3 regions of the Streptomyces sp. NPDC051913 genome follow, and region 1 is predicted to be linked to each of the others. Evidence: riboswitches for the same ligand, from Rfam matches in the RefSeq annotation. Region 1 holds a riboswitch; each other region holds the start of a gene.
What was found. Region 1 has a riboswitch for cyclic di-AMP ahead of ACIHIX_RS04595 (transglycosylase SLT domain-containing protein). Riboswitches for the same ligand answer to the same signal wherever they lie in the genome.
Positions count from the first base shown of each region.

Region 2: it holds a riboswitch for cyclic di-AMP, as region 1 does, so the genes downstream of both, ACIHIX_RS12835 (peptidoglycan DD-metalloendopeptidase family protein) here and ACIHIX_RS04595 (transglycosylase SLT domain-containing protein) in region 1, are expected to answer to the same signal.
Region 3: it holds a riboswitch for cyclic di-AMP, as region 1 does, so the genes downstream of both, ACIHIX_RS29270 (transglycosylase family protein) here and ACIHIX_RS04595 (transglycosylase SLT domain-containing protein) in region 1, are expected to answer to the same signal.

Region 1 covers NZ_JBIUCI010000001.1:983,490-985,744, reverse strand. Annotated here, with positions in the region: gene ACIHIX_RS04600 (HAD family hydrolase) at 1-805, shown strand, start outside; gene ACIHIX_RS04595 (transglycosylase SLT domain-containing protein) at 810-1,256, opposite strand; cyclic di-AMP (ydaO/yuaA leader) riboswitch at 1,262-1,466, opposite strand; gene ACIHIX_RS04590 (CocE/NonD family hydrolase) at 1,647-2,255, opposite strand, start outside.
Region 2 covers NZ_JBIUCI010000004.1:38,310-40,564, reverse strand. Annotated here, with positions in the region: gene ACIHIX_RS12840 (Tat pathway signal sequence domain protein) at 1-12, opposite strand, end outside; gene ACIHIX_RS12835 (peptidoglycan DD-metalloendopeptidase family protein) at 265-1,215, opposite strand; cyclic di-AMP (ydaO/yuaA leader) riboswitch at 1,220-1,399, opposite strand; gene ACIHIX_RS12830 (alpha-galactosidase) at 1,696-2,255, opposite strand, start outside.
Region 3 covers NZ_JBIUCI010000010.1:245,705-247,959, forward strand. Annotated here, with positions in the region: gene ACIHIX_RS29265 (transglycosylase family protein) at 1-649, shown strand, start outside; cyclic di-AMP (ydaO/yuaA leader) riboswitch at 844-1,011, shown strand; gene ACIHIX_RS29270 (transglycosylase family protein) at 1,015-1,707, shown strand; gene eno (phosphopyruvate hydratase) at 2,002-2,255, shown strand, end outside.

The sequences.
Region 1 (2,255 bases):
GGCCGCACCCACCGCATATTCACTCGTCGCCACTGACCTGGACGGAACCCTCCTCCGGGGCGACGACACGCTCTCCGACCGCTCGCTCGCCGCGCTCGCGCGGGTGGCGGCGGCCGGGGCCCGGCATCTGGTGGTGACCGGCCGACCGGCCCCCAGAGTGCGGCCGCTCCTCGACGACCTCGGCAGCACCGGGCTCGCGGTGTGCGGGCAGGGCGCGCAGGTGTACGACGCCGGCGCGGACCGTCTGCTGTGGTCGGTCACCTTGGACCGGGAGCTGGCCGAGACCGCGCTCGGCAAGATCGAGGCGGAGGTGGGGCAGGTGTACGCCGCCGTCGACCAGGACGGGGTCGACGGGCTCACGCTCATCGAGCCGGGCTATCTGATGCCGCACCCGACCCTGCCCGCCGTGCGGGTGGGCCGCCGTGACGACCTGTGGTGCGAGCCGATCAGCAAGGTGCTGCTGCGCCATCCCACCCTGTCGGACGACGAGTTGGCGGCGACCGCGCGCGGAGTCGTCGGTTCCCTCGCGACGGTGACGATGTCCGGCCCCGGCACCGTCGAACTCCAGCCATGCGGCATCACGAAGGCGACGGGCCTCGCGCTGGCCGCCGAGTACCTCGGCCTCGGCCCGCGGGACACCGTCGCCTTCGGTGACATGCCCAACGACATCCCCATGTTCGACTGGGCGGCCCATGGTGTCGCGATGGCCAACGCCCACCCCGAACTCAAGGCGGTCGCGGACGAGATCACCCTTTCGAACGAGGACGACGGCGTCGCCGTCGTCCTCGATCGGCTGTATCGCTAGATCTCTAGTAGGCGCCGTACACGTTGTCGATCGAGCCGTACACCGCGGCCGCGTAGTTGCAGGCCGCGGTGATGTTCGCGACCGGGTCGTAGGAGTTCCACGAGGTGCCGGCCACGTGGTACGCGTTGAAGGTCGGGTCGATCACCTGGAGCAGGCCCTTGGAGGGCGTGCCCGCGATCGCGTTGGAGTCCCAGTTGTTGATGGCGTACGGGTTGCCCGAGGACTCACGGATGACGTTGCGGTAGATGCCGTCGTAGGTGCCGGGGATCCCGTTCTGGGCCATGACCTGGAGCGAGGCGCGGATCCAGCCGTCGAGGGTGTCGGAGTAGCCGAGCGAGGTGGCGGTGACCGTGGTCGTGGTGGCCGCGGACGCGGTGGTCGCGCCGACGACGGGGAAGGCGAGTGCGGCGACGGCGGCACCGGTGACAGCGAGCTTGCGGGACAGACGCATGACGAAGTTCCTCTCCGGCGCCTGCGAGGTGAGCTGTCGGGTTCGGGCGGGAGCTGCCCGGTCATGCCGAGAAGGCATTACTTCACCCCAAGCCGTACCGGAATGTCCGAAGACGTCCGGTACGGCGACTTACCTGGTTCCCCCGCTCCTGCCGTGAAGTTCTCTGTGTGAGCGGTCTACGGGCGGCGGCAGGATTCGGCGTCCACCCGGGCCGGGAACGTATGCGACTGCACATGTCCGAAACAAGTACCGGATTCACAGATCGCACCTGTTGACCTTGGTGCGTGGATTGTGAGGCCCGGAATCACGGGGATTAGGGGCGTGGGAGCGTGAGGCAAGTCACCGTCGAGCGCGAGAACGGCAAATCGGGCAATCATCCCCAACTGGCGTTTAACCGGCGGTCCGTGGAATCCGCTTCTCCCAGGTCCGATGGAAGACCACCTCGCCGCCCTCGGTGCAGATCACCTCGTCGGAGGTCAGGAACACAGCCGCCTCACAGATGATCTCCGAGCGGGTCCGGACGGTCGTGTCCCAGCCCAGCTCCGGCCGGTGCAGCCGGATCGACCACTCCGAGCGGGCGCGGGCCGACAGGGGGTCCGTCTCGTCGATCGTGTACGTCTCCAGTGCGTCCTCGGTGAACTCCAGGCCGTCGGGATAGACCCGGGTGCCGCCGTACCGCGGATCGACCTCAAGGCGCCACTCGCCCTTGGCGACATCCCGGACGACCAGCCGCTCGGGGCGGGGTTCGTCGAGGGTGGCCGGGAAGTTGACCCCGAGGGGCGCGGACTGTTCGGGCTCTGCGAAGCCGATGTCGGCAGCCAAGTCACGGGTCCTGACCGGCAGTTCGAGGAAGCTGCCCGCCGGGTCCAGCGTGAGGCCGGCCTCTGACTCGGGTTGCGGCCAGATCCACGGCCAGTACGCGGAGGAGACCGCGAGCCGGATGCGATGACCCGGCGGGAAGACATGCCCGATGCCGTTCAGCTCGAAGGCGACCTCCCC
Region 2 (2,255 bases), on a different contig from region 1:
GACGCCGGGCACGGGGACCTCCGGGTGCGGGTGCGGATGCGGACGCGAAGGCGCGTAGAAAGCGCTTGCATCCCTCGGAGATCACTGTGGTCCCACCCTCCCCTCCCTGTCGACGGTTTGGACAGCCGCGCCACAAGACCGCAATGAAGCGATCATGAAACGGCAAGACCCAACACCGAAGGCCGGACCCGGGGATCGGGGTCCGGCCTTCGGTGGCATCGGGGGAGGGAGCGTCAGCCGACGCGGCACCCTCGCAAAGGAGCGTCAGCCGACGGCGACACCCTTCGAGCGGAGGTACGCGACCGGGTCCACGTCCGAGCCGTAGTCCGGCGTGGTGCGGATCTCGAAGTGGAGGTGCGGTCCGGTGACGTTGCCGGTGGCGCCGGAGAGACCGATCTGCTGGCCCTCGGTGACGGTCTGTCCGGACGAGACCGAGAGCGCGGACAGGTGGGCGTACTGCGCGTAGTAGCCGTCGGCCAGCTTGATGACGACCTGGTTGCCGTACGCGCCGCCCCAGCCGGCGGAGACGACGGTGCCCGCGGCCACGGCCTTCAGCGAGGTGCCGGTCGGGACGACGAAGTCGGTGCCGGTGTGGTAGCCGCTGGACCACATGCTGCCCGCCGTGTGGTAGGCGGTGCCGACGGTGGCGCCGGCCACGGGGAGCGTGTAGCCGCCGGCGGTGCTGGTCGACTCACTGCTCTGGGTGGCGGTCGTCGTGTCCGAGGAGGACGAGGACTTCTCGGCACTCGTGGACTTCTCGGTGCTCGCGGACTTCTCCGCGCTCGCCGACTTGTCCGCGCTCGCCGCCGCCTTCTTGCCGAGCGTGAGCTTCAGACCCGGGTGGATGAGCGAGGGGTCGGAACCGACGGCCTCACGGTTGTCCGAGTACAGCTTCTTCCAGCCGCCGGTGACGTTCTGCTCGTCGGCGATCTTCGAGAGGTAGTCGCCCGCCCGCACCGAATAGGTGCGCACGGTAGCGGTGTTCGCGGCACCCTTCTTCTGCGTGGCCTTCTCGGCGACCGTCTTCTCGGCGACCGGAAGGGACTGAACGGCCTTTTCCGAAACCGACTGCGAGACGGACTGCGGGGTGGCCGCGTGGGCGCCGGCGGCGCCCATCAAAGGCAGAGCGAGAGCGGCGCCGCCGGTACCGGCGACGGCGATCGAGCGGGTGAGGCGCTGGGACTTCGGGCGGCGGTGCTTACCCTTGGCGGGCATGGCGAATTCCTCTCCGGCGCCTACGAGGTGAGCTGTCGGGTGCGGACTGGAGATGCCCGGGCGCACCGAGGTGCGCCTTAACCCCAAGCCTGTTCCGGAAGACCGGTCCAGGCACTTGTACCTGTGGGTCCCCCGCTCCTGCCGTTCACGGGTGAGTTGTGCGGATTCCGGGCGGCGGCAGGATTGGGCGTCCGTCCGGATTGGTGGCGAACGTAAGCGAGGAAGACGCAAAGGGACAAGTAAGGGGTTCCAGGACGATTGCATTCCTCTTGATCCGCTGTGAATTTCCCGCTCACCCTCCGTGCATCAGCACCGCTTCCCGGAAGGCAAATCCCCAGCAATTGGAGGCGCATTACGTGAACATGACGGGCGACACAGGGTCACCGATATGACGCTCCTCACGTGCCGTTCGCACAGCTTCCCTTATTCCAGAGCGAGTTGGAATGAAGGCCACCCAAGCCACCAATTCGGACAGAAAGCTCAGATGCGACGCAGTCGGAGAACTGCCGCATCCAGATCGCCCCGCAATCCCACCCGTAGGCCGTGATGCTGCAATACGGCCCCTCTGAGAATTTCGCCCGTTTCGAGGCATTCATACGACGCAGTGGGGTCGAGGCCCCGCAGCCGCAGCGCCGGGACGGGTTCGCCGTAGTGCTGCGCCTGGAGCCAGGCGAGGACGACGGTCTCGCCCCCGAGGACGTACTGCACGGCGCTCAGTCCGCCCTGCGGAGCCCGCAGCCGGTACTGGTCGCCGCGCTGCACGAGCGGCCGGATGCCCTTGTAGAGCTCCACCCACTCGCGGGCCTCGGCGAGCTCCTCCTCCGTCCACCGCGTGAGGTCGCCGCCGACGCCGAGCACACCGGCCATGGCGCTGACGAACCGGAAGCGCAGCGAGCTGACCCGGCCGTTGAGCATGGCGTTCGGACTGTCGGTGACCCACGCCGCCATCGCGCGCGCGGGATGGAGCTGGCTGAAGCCGTGCTGGATGGCGAGCCGGTCGAGGGGGTCGGTGTTGTCGGAGGTCCACACCTGGTCCGTGC
Region 3 (2,255 bases), on a different contig from region 1:
GGTCCTCGCGGACCAGGGTGTCGGCGTCTGGGGCGCCTGCGGGCTGCTCAACGGGCTGAGCAAGGACTCCGGCTCGGCCGATGTCGACACGGGTGTCGGGAGCGGCTCGTCCGACACGGCCGGCTCCGCGTCCGATGCGTCCGGATCGGGGTCGGAATCATCCGGGTTGTCCAACTCCTCGGAGTCCGACTCGTCGGGTGACGCCTCCACCGACGCCTCCGGTGACGCGTCCGGGAGCGCCTCCGGTGATGCCTCCGCCTCACCCTCCGCTTCACCGGACAAGTCTTCCAAGTCGGACACGTCCGACTCCGGGGTGGCCGATTCACAGTCGCCCGACAGCTCGCCCACAGTTCCGGCCAATGAGGTCGAATCGGACAACTCGTGGCAGGAGGGCGGTTCTTCGAGCCTCGTCGACATCGGCGCGCTCGGTGATGGCGCCGAGAGCGAGGCGGGCACCGGGCGGCACCGCGGTGCGAGCGCGGCCGAGAAGGCGTACACCGTCCGCGAGGGCGACACGCTCGCCTCCATCGCCGACTCCCTTGGGCTCGACGGCGGATGGCGTCGGCTCTACGCCGTGAACAAGAAGGTCATCGGCACCGACCCGAGCGCCATCATGCCCGGTCAGACCCTCGTAGTCGGGTCTGAATAGGGCGAAAACCGGCGGGAGTTCACGTCATGCTTCGCGCTGAATGTCCGGTTTGGCGAAAGTGTGGGATGAGTCTCAGAAGCCCTGATCGTCTTTGAAATTCCCCGGATTCCGTGGCTACGGTCAACACCGCTCGTCACCACGAGCCCCGGCTGCCGCAACGCCGAATCCTGCCAGCGGCCGTACGGGAACAGTCGTCGCGTCAAGCGCCGTAGGCAGGAGCGGGGGACCCAAGGTAAGTGCCGGGCCCAGCAGTTCACGCTGGACCGGCTTGGGGTGAAGCCGCGCATCGGGAGATGCGCGGCCGGGCAACTCAACCGGCCCGAACCCGACAGCTCACCTCGCAGGCGTCGGTGAGGGGATCCACCATGCTGTTTTCCGGCAAGGGCAAGCACCGCCGTCCGTCCAAGGCCACCCGCGCCGCCGCGCTCGCCGGCGTCACCGGTGTCGCCATCGCCGCCCCGCTGATGGCGGCCGGCAACGCCTCCGCCGCCACCGCCTCCGAGTGGGACGCCGTCGCCCAGTGCGAGTCGGGCGGCAACTGGTCCATCAACACCGGCAACGGCTACTACGGCGGTCTGCAGTTCTCCGCCTCGACCTGGGCCGCGTACGGCGGCACGGCGTACGCCTCCACCGCCGACCAGGCCTCCAAGTCGCAGCAGATCGAGATAGCCGAGAAGGTCCTCGCCGCCCAGGGCAAGGGCGCCTGGCCGACCTGTGGTGTGGGCCTGTCCGGCGCCACCTACACCGGCGGCGGCAGCTCGTCCTCCTCCGGCTCCTCCAGCTCGTCGAGCGACAGCAGCACCAGCACCCGCTCCTCCGAGCAGTCGACGTCCCGCTCCTCGGAGCGCACGACCGCCAAGAAGACCGTCACCACCCCGACCGGCAAGAAGGTCAAGAAGGGTGATGGCGAGTACAAGGTCGTCAAGGGCGACACCCTCAGCTCCATCGCCGAGAAGCACGACGGCAAGGGCGGCTGGCAGAAGCTGTTCAAGCTGAACAAGGACATCGTCAGCGACGCCGACTTCATCTACCCGGGCCAGCAGCTGCACCTCAAGTAGGGCAGCCGGGCAACGCCCAGCTGAACCACAGCGCCCTCACATCCGTGGTCCTCATACTGAAGGCCTCGTGAGGGTCACCCCCGTCCCCCACGGGCTCCCCGCTCCGGTGCGTGTTCCCCCGTACGCACCGGGGCGGGGTTTTTTACGCCATCTCTTTGTTCCGTTCGGAAACAATTTACTCTCGGTTCTGTCCACGGGGCGGTCCACGCGGTGGCCGATCGCCCTGAGCCGGTTAGGCTCGTCTCGCAGAGCCGCTGCGGCAGTGCCGTAGCCGCGTCACATCCCAAGAAGGAGATGCTCGTGCCGTCCATCGACGTCGTCGTAGCCCGGGAAATCCTGGACTCCCGAGGCAACCCCACGGTCGAGGTCGAGGTCGGCCTCGACGACGGCAGCACGGGTCGTGCCGCCGTCCCCTCCGGCGCCTCCACGGGCGCCTTCGAGGCCATCGAGCTTCGCGACGGTGACCCGAACCGCTACATGGGCAAGGGTGTCGAGAAGGCCGTCCTCGCCGTCATCGAGCAGATCGGCCCCGAGCTGGTCGGCTACGA